Regions from separate parts of the Janthinobacterium sp. SUN033 genome, predicted to be linked through region 1. Evidence: predicted binding sites of a transcription regulator. Region 1 holds the regulator's gene; each other region holds the start of a gene.
What was found. Region 1 encodes sigma-54, which starts transcription at its own class of promoters, with help from an activator protein. Its sites were predicted from a motif close to TGGCANGNAANCTGCTTT; they were not measured.
Positions count from the first base shown of each region.

Region 2: the regulator sigma-54 is predicted to act here: its motif matches at 1,720-1,737, upstream of OX460_RS00370 (EDSAP-1 family PEP-CTERM protein).
Region 3: the regulator sigma-54 is predicted to act here: its motif matches at 2,164-2,181, upstream of OX460_RS28365 (beta-propeller fold lactonase family protein).
Region 4: the regulator sigma-54 is predicted to act here: its motif matches at 1,689-1,706, upstream of prpB (methylisocitrate lyase).

Region 1 covers NZ_JAPQNV010000004.1:193,876-197,710, reverse strand. Annotated here, with positions in the region: gene lptC (LPS export ABC transporter periplasmic protein LptC) at 1-266, shown strand, start outside; gene lptA (lipopolysaccharide transport periplasmic protein LptA) at 292-873, shown strand; gene lptB (LPS export ABC transporter ATP-binding protein) at 873-1,628, shown strand; gene OX460_RS17975 (RNA polymerase factor sigma-54) at 1,633-3,111, shown strand; gene raiA (ribosome-associated translation inhibitor RaiA) at 3,181-3,543, shown strand; gene OX460_RS17965 (enoyl-CoA hydratase/isomerase family protein) at 3,672-3,835, shown strand, end outside.
Region 2 covers NZ_JAPQNV010000001.1:74,339-78,173, reverse strand. Annotated here, with positions in the region: gene OX460_RS00380 (hypothetical protein) at 80-253, opposite strand; gene OX460_RS00375 (glycosyltransferase) at 389-1,621, shown strand; gene OX460_RS00370 (EDSAP-1 family PEP-CTERM protein) at 1,811-2,788, shown strand; gene OX460_RS00365 (EDSAP-1 family PEP-CTERM protein) at 2,896-3,835, shown strand, end outside.
Region 3 covers NZ_JAPQNV010000010.1:8,280-12,114, reverse strand. Annotated here, with positions in the region: gene adh (aldehyde dehydrogenase) at 1-798, opposite strand, end outside; gene OX460_RS28365 (beta-propeller fold lactonase family protein) at 1,143-2,099, opposite strand; gene OX460_RS28360 (TonB-dependent receptor) at 2,304-3,835, shown strand, end outside.
Region 4 covers NZ_JAPQNV010000001.1:367,525-371,359, forward strand. Annotated here, with positions in the region: gene OX460_RS01725 (MBL fold metallo-hydrolase) at 1-614, opposite strand, end outside; gene OX460_RS01730 (hypothetical protein) at 802-1,038, shown strand; gene OX460_RS01735 (hypothetical protein) at 1,161-1,409, shown strand; gene prpB (methylisocitrate lyase) at 1,769-2,656, shown strand; gene prpC (2-methylcitrate synthase) at 2,726-3,835, shown strand, end outside.

The DNA of each region.
Region 1 (3,835 bases):
CCCGGCTGCAACTGCACCGCAAGGTCGTGATCGACCGCGTGGCCAGTCCGAAGGCGCAGAACCTGACGGTCAAGACGGAAGCGCTGACGGTGTTCCCGGACGAGGAAAGAATGGAAACGGACGTGCCTGTCGATATCCTGACGGGCGCCTCGCGCATCAATGGCATCGGCATGAAGGCGAATAACGCCACCGGCGTGGTGGAAGTGCAGAATGCGCTGCGCATGGTCCTCCCGCCGAAACCGCGCCCGGCCGCGGCGGCAAAATGACAGAATGAAACAAGGAAACCATACTATGAAGAACATCTTGCTGTTGACCGTATTTTCGCTGGCCATCATGGGCGTGGCGCATGCCGAGAAGGCCGATTCCGAGAAGGAAGCCGTCATCACGGCACGCAGCGGCCACGTCGATGACGTCAAGCAGGTGCGCACCCTGACGGGCGACGTCGTGCTGGTCAAGGGGACCCTGACCATGAAGGCGGGCCGGGCCCTGATCACGGAAGACCCGCAAGGCTACCAGTTCATCACCTTCTGGGCCGATCCCGGCAAGCTTGCGACCTTCCGCCAGAAGCGCGATGGCGCGGGCGACCTGTGGGTCGAAGGCGAAGCGGAGCGCGTGGAATACGACAACAAGACGGAAGTGGTGAAACTGTTTTCCAGAGCCAAGCTGACGCGCCTGGAAGGCGCGAAAGTCACCGATGTGGCCAATGGCGCTTTCATCTCGTATGACAGCCGCAAGGAAGAATTTGCGATGGAAAATTCCAACAGCGGCACCAGCACCGCCGATGGCGGCAGCGTGCGCATGGTGATCCAGCCGAAGACCAAGGCGCCGGCAGCGGAGAAAGCGCCGGCCACGCCCGCGCCAGGAAAGAAATAATGGAAAATACACGTTGCGGCAGCACCCTGATCGTTCGCGGGCTGCAAAAAACCTATGGCAAGCGGCAAGTCGTGCATGATGTTTCGCTGCAAGTCGAATGCGGCGAAGTGGTGGGCTTGCTGGGCCCGAACGGCGCCGGCAAGACCACCTCGTTCTACATGATCGTCGGCCTGGTGCCGTCCGATGGCGGCAGCATCGATATCAGCGGCGTGGATATCTCCAGCCTGCCGATCCACCGCCGCGCGCAGATGGGCCTGTCCTACCTGCCGCAGGAAGCGTCCGTCTTCCGCAAGCTGACGGTGGAAGACAATATCCGCGCCGTGCTGGAAATCCAGACCGTCGAAGGCCGTCCGCTGACGAAGGCCGAGATCGAGGAGCGGCTGGATAAATTGCTGGCCGACTTGCAGATTGAAAAGCTGCGCGAGAACCAGGCGCTGTCCCTGTCCGGTGGCGAACGCCGCCGCGTGGAAATCGCCCGCGCGCTGGCCACCGATCCCCGTTTCGTGCTGCTCGACGAGCCGTTCGCCGGCGTCGATCCGATCGCCGTGATCGAGATCCAGCGCATCGTGCGTTTCTTGAAGGAGCGCAATATCGGCGTGCTGATTACCGATCATAATGTGCGTGAGACGCTGGGTATTTGCGACCGCGCCTACATCATCAACCAGGGCTCGGTGCTGGCGTCGGGACGCCCCGACGACATCATTGCGAACGAGTCGGTACGCCGGGTCTATCTGGGCGAACACTTCCGCATGTAAGCCAATGAAACAATCATTGCAGCTGCGCACTTCGCAGCACCTGGCACTGACGCCGCAGTTGCAGCAATCGATACGCCTGTTGCAATTGTCTACCCTGGAATTGCACCAGGAACTCGAGCAATTGCTGACGGACAATCCCTTGCTCGAACGCCTCGACGATCCGCTCGACCGCTCGCTGCGCCTGCTGTCCGACGGGGCCTTGAGCTCCACGGCCGCACCGGCCGAAGCGCCGCCCCAGCCACCAGGCCAGGAGGCGCCCGCAGCGCCGGCCGAAGCGGAAGCGTTTGACGGCGAGGGGGGCGACAGCCCGGCCGCCGCGGATGGCGGCGACAGCGACTGGAGTGAGGCGAGCCGGGGCAAGGCGCCCGACGACGAAGATTCGCGTCCGCAATTGGAGGCCCATCACTGCACTCTGCGCGAACACCTGATGGAGCAGATGCGCGTGACGGTGCTCGAATTGCGCGACCGCGCGCTGGTCGAGCTGATCATCGACGCGCTCGACGACAATGGCTACCTGGAAGAGTCGCTCGACGACATCCTGGCGCGCCTGCCGGAAGAGCTGGAAATCGACGCCGACGAGATGCGCACGGCCTTGTCGCTGCTGCAAAGTTTCGATCCGCCGGGCGTGGGCGCGCGCAACGCGTCCGAATGCCTGGCTCTGCAAATCAAGCGCTTGCCGCACATCGCCATGGTGACGCGGCGCATGGCCCTCGTGATCGTGGAAAAGCACCTGGCCTGGTTTGCCCAGCGCGATTTCAACAAGCTGAAAAAAGCCCTCGATTGCGACGATGAAGACTTGCGCGAAGCGCAGACGGTGATTCGCCAGTGCAATCCGCATCCGGGCGCCGTGTTCGCCTCGGACGTGTCCGATTACGTGGTGCCCGACGTCGTCGTCAAGCGCGCGCGCAATGGCTGGCAAGTCACCCTGAACAACGACGTCATGCCGCGCCTGCGCGTCAACGCCATGTACGCCAACTTGCTCAAGCAGGGCAAGGGGGAGGGCGCCATGGGCGCACAGTTGCAGGAAGCCAAGTGGCTGATCAAGAATATGCGCCAGCGCTTCGACACGATCCTGCGCGTGGCGCAGGCGATAGTAGAAAGACAAAAGAACTTTTTCTCGCATGGGGCCGTTGCCATGCGCCCCCTTGTGCTCCGTGAAATAGCTGATACACTGGGTTTACACGAGAGTACTATCTCGCGGGTAACAACTCAAAAGTACATGCTGACCCCGCACGGCATGTTCGAGTTGAAATATTTCTTTGGTAGCCACGTCGCCACCGAAGCGGGGGGCGAAGCGTCATCGACGGCGATACGGGCATTGATCGTGCAACTGACAGGAGCAGAAGACCCTAAAAATCCTTTATCCGACAGTAAGATTGCGGACATGCTGGGGGAACAAGGCATGGTGATTGCGCGACGTACTGTTGCCAAATACCGGGAAGCATTAAAAATTCCGCCAGTGAGCCTGCGTAAGTGTTTGTAAGTTTTTTTCGGTTCCTCTGCGGGCCGGATAGGATGGACCGCACGAACCCGATCATCTTTAGGAGTGTGTATGAATCTCACCATCAGCGGACATCATCTCGAAGTGACACCAGCCATCCGTGAATACGTACAAACGAAGCTGGAGCGCGTGAAACGTCATTTCGATCAAGTCATCGATATCGCCGTGATTCTGACCGTGGATAACCTCAAAGAGAAAGAAAAACGTCAAAAGGCTGAAGTCAACCTGCGTTTGAGCGGCAAGACTGTCTATGTGGAAAGCTTGGCGCACGACCTGTACGCCGCGATCGATACCCTGATCGACAAGCTCGATAGGCAAGTGATGAAATACAAAACCAAAGTGCAAGGGCACGGTAAAGAGGCGATCAAGCATCTGCCAGACAACTCCGAGGAAGAAGCCGTCGTCGCCGTCTAAGGCCACCCGCTTCCAGCAGTTGTGATCAACTAAGGGCGCACATTGCGCCCTTTTTTGCGCCCAGCGGAACGCAATGTTCCCCGCGCAGGCATTAGAATATTCGCACTTTCACTTCTTTCCTGCCTGCCATGAGCGACTTCGTCCAGACTTCCATCCGCAACCGCACCGGGCACATCGTGCTTGACCGTCCGAAAGCCTTGAATTCCCTGTCGCTGGAGATGGTGCGCGCCCTGAGCGCGGCCCTGCTGGCCTGGCGCGACGATCCGCAGGTGGACGCCGTCGTGATCCGCTC
Region 2 (3,835 bases), on a different contig from region 1:
CCGCGCAGTCCATTTCCGATCGGAAATAAACGCGGCGCGCCCCTCCCCAACCGCCATGACGGCGGCGCACCGCGCCCCGTCACTGCATTTTCACGGGCGGTGGCGGCGGCGTCGGCTCCTCGACGGGCACGGGCTCGATATGGGGCGGCGTTTCCGGCGGCGGCGTGACGGGATCGCCTTCCGGCGGTGGCGGCATATCGGGTTCGGGCGTGCTGTGCGCACGCAACAGGGCAGGACGGAATTGTGTTTGCATATGACCTCCTTTACCCCACTCTAGCCGATGCGGCCAAATCCTGGCGCCCGCCAGTGGCAAGCCGCTGCGGGAACTAAACGGCGCGGCGCCACTCCAACCTGACAGGTCTCTCACCTGCGAATGCAAGCAATCCCCATGGCGCGCAAGAAAATCCTCTTTATGGCCGAGGCAGTGACCCTGGCCCACGTCGGCCGCCCCCTGAGCCTGGCCCAGGGACTCGACGAGGACAAATATGAGGTGCATTTTGCCTGCGCCGATGGCTATGACTTTTGCTTCAAGCACGCGCCCTTTCGCCGCTGGCGCATCGACAGTATTTCATCGCTGCAATTCCTGCAGGCCTTGGCGCACGGCAAGCCCGTCTACACGGAAAGCACCCTGCACGCATATGTGGAAGACGACTTGCGCCTGCTCAATACCGTCCAGCCCGATCTCGTGATCGGCGACTTCCGCCTGTCGCTGTCCGTCAGCGCGCGCCTGCAGCGCATTCCCTACCTCACCGTCAGCAATGCCTACTGGAGTCCGTACGTGCGCCAGCACTACACGGTGCCCAGCCTGCCCCTCACCAGCCTGCTGCCCATCTGGCTGGCAGCGCCCCTGTTCCGCCTGATCCGCCCGCTGGCCTTCGCCTCGCATGCCGTGCCCCTGAACCGCGTGCGCCGCCGCCATGGCCTGCCGTCGCTGGGCAGCGACCTGCGGCGCATCTATACGGATGCGGACCGCACCTTGTACGCGGATATTCCGCAACTGTTCCCGCCGCACGCCATGCCGTCCACGCACGACTACCTGGGCCCCATCATCTGGGCGCCGCCGCTCGACTTGCCGGACTGGTGGCAGCGCCCGGAACTGAGCAGTGGACGGCCCATCATCTACGTCACCCTGGGCAGTTCCGGCCAGGGGCAATTGCTGCCGCGCGTGCTGCACGCGCTGGCGCCCCTGCCCGTCACCGTATTGGCGGCCACGGCCGGCACCAGCCGCGTCGATGCCGTGCCGCCGAATGCCCACGTCGCGCCCTTCTTGCCGGGCGACGCGGCGGCCCGGCGCGCCAGCCTGGTGATCTGCAACGGCGGCAGCCCCACCAGCCAGCAGGCGCTGACGGCAGGCGTGCCCGTCATCGGCATCGCCGGCAACCTCGACCAATTCCTCAACATGCACGGCATCGCGGGGACCGGCGCCGGCCTGCTGCTGCGCGCCGACCGCTTCCAGGAAACCGCCCTGCACCATGCCGCCACGCGCATGCTCGACGATGGCCGGGCCAGGCTGGCGGCGCGTCAGCTGGCCACGGCCATGCGCAACTATGTGCCAGGGCAACGCTTGCTGCCCCATCTGCACGCCCTGCTGGGGCTTTCGCCGCAAGGCGGCCAGCCTTGACGGGCTGGCGTCGGCTTTTCTTACAGAGAGTCCGGCAACACCTGCAGCACGTCAACAAAAGCACGCCAAGTCCTTGATTTCAAAAGAACCTCATGCGTTGGCATGGAAGTCGCTTAAGTCTGGCCATGAGCACCTGCAGACAGGACTCAGGCAACACTTCCAGACTCACTCAACCACGAGGTGAATACAATGAAACTCTCGAAACTGAAACTGCTTCCGGCCGCGGCCGCACTGACCATGTTGTGCGCCGCCGGTAGCGCACAGGCGGGCGCCTACGGCTACGCCTACAACAACATCTTCGGCTTGCAGATCGTCGCCGCCACGGGCTCGATCACCGCCCTGAACAGCACCACGATCTCGCGCGCCACGGCCACCCTGAATGGCGTCAGCGTCATTAATGGCGGCCCCGGCCTGCTCGACTCGCCCCGCGCCGCCATCGGCGCCGTGACCAAAGGGGAAAACAATTTCACGCAACAAGGTGCCTCGGGCAACTACTCGCGCGGCGATGCGCAGATCGTCAGCACGCAGTTTCCCTCGTTCCCGCCCGGCTCCACCTCCACGCAGGCGGTAAACGTGGCCGAGGCCCACCTGGCCGGCCCTGCCGGCACGGCCGACGCGTCCGGCCGCAACGGCTCGACCACGGGCTTCTCCGTCAACTTCGTCGTCGGTTCGCCCACGGCAACGCTGAGCTTTGACTTCTTCTCCTCGCCATTCATGCAAGTCTTCCTGCAAAGCACAGTGGGACAACTGTCCACCGCGACGGCCAACCTGGTGATGACCATCACCATCACCAACTCGGCCGGCGCGACCGTCTTCAACTGGACACCCGATGGCGTCGTCGGCTCCGGCATCTTCGGTGGCACGGAAAACGCCGATGCGGCCAACCTGAACACCGGCCTGGCGACCAACTTCCTGACGCGCGGCAACCTGTTTACGTATAACCCCACCGGTTGCGGTACGCCTGGCGGCACCGGCGTGGGCACGACTTGCGGCGGCAACTTCAACGCCGTCAGCAATGCCCTCGCGGCCGGCAACTACACCTTGACCTTGAATGCGGTGGAGAGCGTGGACCTGGTCAAACAGGCGCCGGAACCGGGCACCTTGGCGCTGCTGGGCCTGGGCCTGGCCGGCCTGGGCTATGCCAGCCGCCGCAAAGTCAGCGCCTGAACCAGGCAACAGGGGGATGCACAGGCGAGGGAGTTTCCTCGCCTTTTTCATGTGGCAAGCCTGTCGGTTTTCCTTACAACCCGGCCGACCAGGAGATGAGGATTTTCATGACTACATTTTCTTGTACCCGATTGCCCATGCTCCTGCTGAGCTTGCTATTGCTGGCCAGCAGCGGCACTGCCGGCGCCGCCGCCTACGGCTATTCGTACACCAGCGTCTTTGGCCTGGTCATCAGCAATCCCTCCGGCTCCGTCACCCTGCTCAGCAACATCGACCTGTCGCGCACGACCGCCACGCTCAATGGCAGCAGCGTCATCAATGGCGGCAGCAACGAGATCGACGCGCCGCAGGCGAAACGCGGCGCCGTCACCAAGGGGGAAAACGACTTTACCCCGCAAGGCATGGGCAACGCCTCGTATGCGCGCGGCGAGGCGCAAATCGTCGCCTCGCAAATCCCCCCCTTCCCACCGGGCTCGACCAGCACGCATACCGTGAACGCGGCAGAAACCTTCCTGACGGGCGGCGGCAGCGCGGACGCCTCGGGGCGCAACGGTTCCAGCACCGCGATGACCGTCAATTTCGTCGTCGGCCAACCGGGCGCGACCCTGGCCTTCGACTTCCAGGCCCTGCCCTTCATGCAACTGTACCTGGACGCGCTGGCCGGCACAGGTTCGGCGGCCACGACGAATATGGCGATGACGTTCAGCATCATCGATGAACATGGCCAGATCGTCTTCAGCTGGGCACCCGACGGCAAGCTCGGCTCCGGCATCCTGGGCGGCACCGAACTGGCCGATGCGGCCAGCCTCAACACGGGCTACGCGCAAACGCCGCTCACCAGCGGCAGCGTGTTCACCTACGATCCCAGCGGCTGCGGCGCCCCCACGGGCACGGGCGTCGGCACGGCGTGCGGCGGGCAGTACGGCGCCGTCACGGACAGGCTGGCGGCCGGCAGCTACACACTGGTGTTGAATATGCTGAACAGTTCCGAACTGGCCTATGTGCCAGGCGTCACGCCCATGGCGCTGCCGGGCACCTTGCCGTTGC
Region 3 (3,835 bases), on a different contig from region 1:
CTTGCCGCCCAGTTCCAGGGTGACGGGAATCAGGTTTTGCGCCGCATAGCCCATGATCAGACGGCCCGTGCCCGTTTCACCCGTAAAGGCGATCTTGGCGATGCGCTTGCTCGAGGCCAGCGGCTTGCCCGCTTCCAGGCCGAAACCATTGATGATGTTCAGCACGCCAGGGGGCAGCAGGTCGCCGATCAGCTCGATCAACACCATGATGGAAGCCGGAGTCTGCTCGGCCGGTTTCAAGACGACGCAATTGCCGGCGGCCAAGGCTGGCGCCAGTTTCCACACGGCCATCAGGATAGGGAAATTCCACGGGATGATCTGGCCCACGACGCCCAGCGGCTCATGGTAGTGGTAGGCATAGGTTTCCGCATCGATTTGCGCGACGGAACCTTCCTGGGCGCGGATGCAACCGGCGAAGTAACGGAAATGGTCGATGGCCAGCGGAATGTCGGCATTCATCGTTTCGCGGATCGGCTTGCCATTGTCGATGGTTTCCGCCGTGGCGATCAGGCTCAGGTTCTGTTCGATGCGGTCGGCGATGCGGTTCAGGATATTGGCGCGCTCGGCAGGCGAAGTCTTGCCCCAGGCATCCTTGGCGGCGTGCGCGGCGTCCAGCGCCAGCTCGACGTCTTCCGTCGTGGAACGGGCGATTTCGCAAAACGGCAAGCCCGTGATCGGGGTGATGTTAGGAAAATATTCACCTTTCACTGGTGCAACGAATTTGCCGCCGATGTAATTGTCATAGCGTTGTTTGAAGGGATTGGCTACGCCCAGTTTGCTGATGTCTGCGAGATTCATGTCGTCCTCTATCGGGTTAATTAGAATGGAAATACTTAATTAAAATCAAACGTCCTGGTACAGATGGGGTGAGTACACGGAGTCTTCCGCAAATGCCGTGCCAGCTCGCCGTCCCACTACAAACTTAGCCGGTTTTACTCCCGTTACAAGGGCGTGACGTCAATCCCGGCCCGCTTTTCAGCGCATGCCCCGGACTTGGGTGGAGGCGTGGCGCTGTTTGCGTTTTGAACAAGGCGGCGGCATCCTGTTCCAATCCGGGCCAGCCCTGCTGAGCCGCCACGCCGCCGCTGCACAATGGAACAGGTGTACCAGACTGGAACACCTGCGCCTGTGCCATGAAGGAATCAACGAATCACCACGCCCCATGGCAATTCACCCACGGCAATATCGGCCACCTTGCGCGCGCTGGCCGTGTCGATGACGGACACGCTGTTCGAGCGGCCATTGGCCACGTACAGCTTGGCGCCGTCCGGCGTGATGGCCATGTTCCACGGGCGCTTGCCGACGCCAATCGTGGCCGTGACCTGATTGCTAGCCGTGTCGATCACCATCACCGTTCCGTCGATGCCGTTCGAGACATACACTTGCTTGCCGCCGGGATGGACGGCGATGCCATTCGCATTCTTGCCCGCTGGAATGGTGGCAATCGCCTTGCGCGCGGCCATGTCGATCACGTAGACGGCATTGACCAGTTCGCACGCCACGTAGGCGCGGCCCGAGTCCGGACTGAAACCGATGCCGCGCGGCCGCAATCCCACGGCGATGGAAGCGACCTGGCGGCGTTGCGCCACATCAATGACATCGACTTGCTCCGCCTCTTCCGCGCTGACCAGCAGCCAGCGCCCATCCGGGCTGAAGACGGCGTGTTCCGGATTGCGTCCCTGCACCTTGATATCGGCGAGCAAGGTACCTGTCTGGCCATCGAGCAAGGCCACGCTATTGTTTTCCTCGACGGCAACGGCCACGTGACTACCGTCTTGCGAGGCGCTGACGCCTTCGGGCGACTTGCCCAGCGCCACCGTGCGCACGGGCGCGCCGCCAGCGTTGTCGATCAGCAGCAAGGCGCTGCTGGCGGCGTCCGTGACAAACAATTGCCGCCCTGTGGGGTCGGCGGCGATGCCGCGCGGACGCTTGCCTGCGGCGATCTGGCGCACCACCTGGTCGGTCGCCGTGTCGATCACGCTCAAGGTGCCCGACTTTTCATTGGGAACATAGGCAAAGGGAGCGGCCTGGACAGCGGTGCTGGCGAGCGCCGGCAGCAGCCAGCACACCTGGCGCAGGCGCGAGAAGAAGTTGGGCATAATCACCTTTTCAATGGCAAAACGAGGGAAAAGCGCGCCGCATCGGCGCCTCTGACAATTACCGTATGCAAACGCCGTGCCACTGACACGCGTATAATTTCAGCCCACCAATGGAGACATGGCAGGCATATTGCTTGATACACCTACGCAGACCTGTACCGCGCACGCGATCAAGCAGGCTTTTATTCACATTGGAGAATCCGCATGCAGCATCGTTTCCGCCTGAACACCATCGCCAGCCTGTTTGTCGCCGGCAGCGCCACCCTCGCCCCTCATGTCTTTGCCGCCGAGGCAGCTGACCCGGCCAATGGGCAACTCATGGATACGGTGGTCGTCAGCGGCAGCCGCATCGCCCACCCCAGCCAGGAAGTGCCGGCCTCGATCGACGTGGTCGACAGCGCCCGCATCCAGGATGGCCAAATCCGCGTCAACGCGTCGGAAGCGCTGGCCGCCGTGCCGGGCCTGGTCGTGCAAAACCGCCAGAACTACGCGCAAGACTTGCAAATCTCGTCGCGCGGCTTCGGCGCCCGCTCAGCCTTCGGCGTGCGCGGCGTCAAGCTGATCAGCGATGGCATTCCCGCCAGCATGCCCGACGGCCAGGGCCAGGCCGCCACCTTCAACCTCGATACGGCCGAGCGCATCGAAGTGCTGCGCGGACCGTTTTCTGCCATCTACGGCAACCATTCGGGCGGCGTGATCCAGCTGTTTTCCAAGGATGGACAAAATCCCCCGTCCGTCGAATTGAATGTGACGGGCGGCAGCTACGGCACCAGCAAGGTCGATCTCTCGGCGCAGGGCCAGGCAGGCGGCATCGGCTACGTGCTCGACGGCTCGCGCTTCCGCACGGACGGTTTCCGCGACCACAGCGCCGCCACGCGCGAACAGGCGTTCGGCAAGATCACCGTCAAGCCCACCGCGGACAGCAAGCTGACCATCGTCGCCAACAGCCTGCACCAGGGCAACACGCAAGATCCGCTGGGCGTCACCTGGCCCACGTTTGCCGCCAACCCGCGCGCCGGCGAAATCGACACGACGGACACGCAAAACCCGAAACGCACGCTGGCCGACCGCTACAACACGCGCAAGAGCATCGACCACCAGCAGATCGGCGCCACTTATGAACAGTCGTTCGGCGATGACCGCCTGCATGTGATGGTGTATGGCGGCAACCGCGACGTGATCCAGTACCAGGCGTTTAATAAAGCATTCCAAAATACCAAAGTGGACGGTCTACTTAAGCATTCGGGCGGCGTGGTCGACTTCCAGCGCCAGTTCTATGGCATCGACACCAACTGGCTGCACGTGAACCAGTTGGCCGGCGGCAAGCTGAGCACCACCATCGGCATCGACTATGGCCGCTCCAGCGATGACCGCACCGGCTATGAGAACTATATCGGCGAAGTGTACGGATTGAAAGGCAAGCTGCGCCGCGACGAGCAGGATGTCGTTTCCAGCCTCGATCCGTATATCCAGGCGGAATGGCAAGGCGGCCCATGGCTGCTCAGCGCAGGTGTGCGCTACAGCAAGATGAAAGTGGCGGTCGACGACCATTTCCTCAGCAACGGCAACGATAGCGGCAGCCTGGAGTTCAGCCACACGACGCCCGTGCTGGGCCTGCTGTATAAACTGACGCCGAACGTCAACGTCTACGCCAGCGCCGCGCGCGGTTTCGAGGCCCCAACCTTGAACGAACTGTTTTACTCGGGCACAGGCGGCGGCTTCAATTTCAACTTGAA
Region 4 (3,835 bases), on a different contig from region 1:
TAGTCGTGGCACATGAACAGCCGCGTCTGCGGCGGCAGCGACAGCAAACGCTGCGCGGAGCGGTACAGCAGCGCAGCGGAGCCGCCGGGAAAGTCGCAGCGGGCCGAGCCCACATCCGGCATGAACAGGGTGTCGCCGACAAACACGGCGTCGCCGATCTGGTACGCCAGGTCGGCCGGCGTGTGGCCGGGCACATGCAGCGCGCGCACTTCCAATGCGCCGATATGGAATACCTGGTCGGGCGCGAACAGCTGGTCGAACTGCGAGCCGTCGGCCTTGGCCGCACCCTGGTGGTAGACGGCGGCGAACGCCTGCTGCACCGTCTGGATGGCGGCGCCGATGGCCACGTCGCCGCCCAGCTGCTGCTGCAGGTAGGGCGCGGCGGACAGGTGATCCGCATGCGCATGGGTTTCCAGCAGCCAGCGGCACTGCAAGCCGTGTTCGCGCACGAAGGCGATCACCTTGTCGGCCGAGGCGGTGGAGGTGCGGCCCGCCTTGGGATCGTAGTCGAGCACGGAATCGATGATGGCGCAGTCCCGCCCGTCGGCCTCATACACGATATAGGTGACGGTGGCGGTGGCGGGGTCGAAGAAGGCTTGGATTTGTGGGGTCATCGCGGCGGCAGGGGACGGGCAAGGGATGGACAGGGAAGGGCATTATAGCGCCAGAGTTCGCTGAAAAAATGTTGAAAATTGACATTTAACATGCGGAAAACAGATAAGCGGGCAGGCATGCGCCCGTCACAGTCGTGCGCACCCTGGCGCTTGCTGCATGGTAACCTCATCCTACAAGGAGGAATTCATGAACGATACCACTGCACGCAGCGAGCAATACCGCGGTTTTACGATTTCGGTGACCCCGCAAAAGGACAATGACGATCTATGGGATTTTACCTACAGCCTGCAGCGCGAAGGCGAGACGGCGGCGCAGGCGATCACGCGCAGCCGTACCCTGGGCGGCTATGCGGCGCCCGAAACGGCTTGCACGGCCGGCCTGGAAGTGGCCAAGACGGAAGTCGATAATCTGCTGCGCCCTTGAGCCAGCGTAAATCGTTTAGCCCGAAAGTGCGCCTGGCTACGGCTGGCGCGTGAAACACGTCGCTAGCGGCCCCGCTTCATGCTACGATTTCCCCATTGAGTCAGTCACGAAGGAGGCACCCCATGAACAGCAGTTCTAAAATTCACTATAAAGGCTGGGAAATCGTTCCCCTGGCCGTGCCCACCACCGATGGCAAATGGTCGGCCAGCTGCGACATCGAGCGCGCCACGGCGGAAGGCCTGGAAGTGTTCGAAGGCTCGACCATGCAGTTCGTGCGCGACGACGAGGAGGGCGCCATTGCCGCCGCCTGCGAAGAAGCCGTGCGCCAGATCGACAACATCATCGCCAACCCGCTGGTACGGCTGGCCTAGTTCTTCACTCTTTCACTGTTCCCGCAGCCGGCATCCGCCGGCTGTTTTTATTGCGCGCCACCGGCGGCACCTCTGCCTGCCTTCGTCTTTTCAGCCAGCGCTGTTGCATGTTTCAACATTGTGTTTCAAAATGAAATAGTGAAACAAAAATGAAACATCGCACTGGACAAACGTGACATCGCCGTTCCCTGGCGTGACAGCCCTGGAGCAGCGCTGGATGGCCTCTTTTCGCCGGTTTTCACTCTGCCGCCACGTGTTGCGGGCCGCGCCGCACCGGGCTGGCACGGCATTTGCACTACTGATGCTCATAGCCACTCCGTGAAACATTCGGGACCATCCGAAACCCATAAGGTGAACACATGACTCAATACTCCGCAGGTGCCGCATTCCGCAAGGCCGTCCAGGAAGAATCTCCGTTGCAAGTCGTCGGCGCCATCAACGCCAATCACGCCTTGCTGTCCAAGCGCGCCGGCTACAAGGCCATCTACCTGTCCGGCGGCGGCGTCGCGGCCGGCTCTCTGGGCTTGCCCGACCTGGGCATTTCCAGCCTGGACGACGTGCTGACGGACATCCGCCGCATCACCGACGTGTGCGACCTGCCGCTGCTGGTCGATGCCGACACGGGCTTCGGCGCTTCCGCCTTCAACGTGGCGCGCACGGTGAAATCGATGATCAAGTTCGGCGCGGCCGGCCTGCATATCGAAGACCAGGTGGGCGCCAAGCGCTGCGGTCATCGTCCGGGCAAGGAAATCGTGAGCAAGGAAGAAATGGTCGACCGCATCAAGGCGGCCGTCGATGCACGCACGGACCCGAACTTCGTCATCATGGCGCGCACCGATGCGCTGGCCGTCGACGGCCTGGAAGCGGCACTCGAGCGCGCCGTCGCCTGCGTCGAAGCGGGCGCCGACATGATCTTCCCGGAAGCCATCACGGACCTGGACATGTACGCCACGTTTGCCAAGGCCGTCAACGTGCCCATCCTGGCCAACATCACGGAATTCGGTTCCACGCCGCTGTTCACCCTGGACGAACTGCGCAGCGCCCACGTGGGCCTGGCGCTGTATCCGCTGTCCGCCTTCCGCGCCATGAACAAGGCGGCGGAAAACGTCTACCAGGCGCTGCGCCGCGACGGCACGCAAAAGAATGTCGTCGACACCATGCAGACGCGCATGGAGCTGTATGAATCGATCAACTACCACGACTTCGAGCAAAAGCTCGACGCGCTGTTCGCCGCGCAAAAGAAATAAAGAGAGAAGCAGGGGCCGCATGTCGGTCCCGCAGTGACGCACCCGAGACTATTCAATCTGGAGAACACAATGACCGCACCGCAAGCCGCCACTTTCAAGCCTAAAAAATCCGTCGCCCTGTCCGGCGTCACCGCCGGCAACACGGCGCTGTGCTCGGTCGGCAAGACCGGCAACGATTTGCACTACCGCGGCTATGACATCCTGGACGTGGCCGACAGCTGCGAGTTCGAGGAAATCGCCTACCTGCTCGTGCACGGCAAGCTGCCGACTTCCGCCGAATTGAAAGGCTACAAAGCCAAGCTGAAGTCCCTGCGCGGCCTGCCGTCGGCAGTGAAATTGGCGCTGGAAGCGCTGCCGGCCGCCGCCCACCCGATGGACGTGATGCGCACGGGCGTGTCTGTGCTGGGCTGCACCCTGCCGGAAAAAGACGACCATAACGCGCCGGGCGCGCGCGACATCGCCGACCGCCTGATGGCGTCGTTCGGCTCCATGCTGCTGTACTGGTACCACTACAGCCATAACGGCAAGCGCATCGAAGTGGAAACGGACGACGAGTCGATCGGCGGCCACTTCCTGCACCTGCTGCACGGCGAAAAACCGTCGGCGTCGTGGGAAAAAGCCATGCACACGTCGCTGATCCTGTACGCGGAACACGAATTCAACGCCTCGACCTTCACCAGCCGGGTCATCGCCGGCACGGGCTCGGACATCCACTCGGCCATCACGGGCGCCATCGGCGCGCTGCGCGGCCCGAAACACGGCGGCGCGAATGAAGTGGCGCTGGATATCCAGAAACGCTACGACAACGCCGATGAAGCGGAAGCGGACATTCGCGAACGCGTGGCCAACAAGGAAGTGGTGATCGGCTTCGGTCACCCCGTCTACACGATTTCCGATCCGCGCAATAAAGTCATCAAGGAAGTGGCCCGTTCGCTGTCGCAGGAAGCCGGTTCCACGAAAATGTTCGACATCGCCGAGCGCCTGGAGACGGTCATGTGGGAAATCAAGAACATGTTCCCGAACCTGGACTGGTTCTCGGCCGTGTCGTACCACATGATGGGCGTGCCGACGGCGATGTTTACGCCGCTGTTCGTCATCTCGCGCACGTCGGGCTGGGCTGCCCACATCATCGAGCAGCGCATCGACAACAAGATCATCCGCCCGAGCGCCAACTACGTG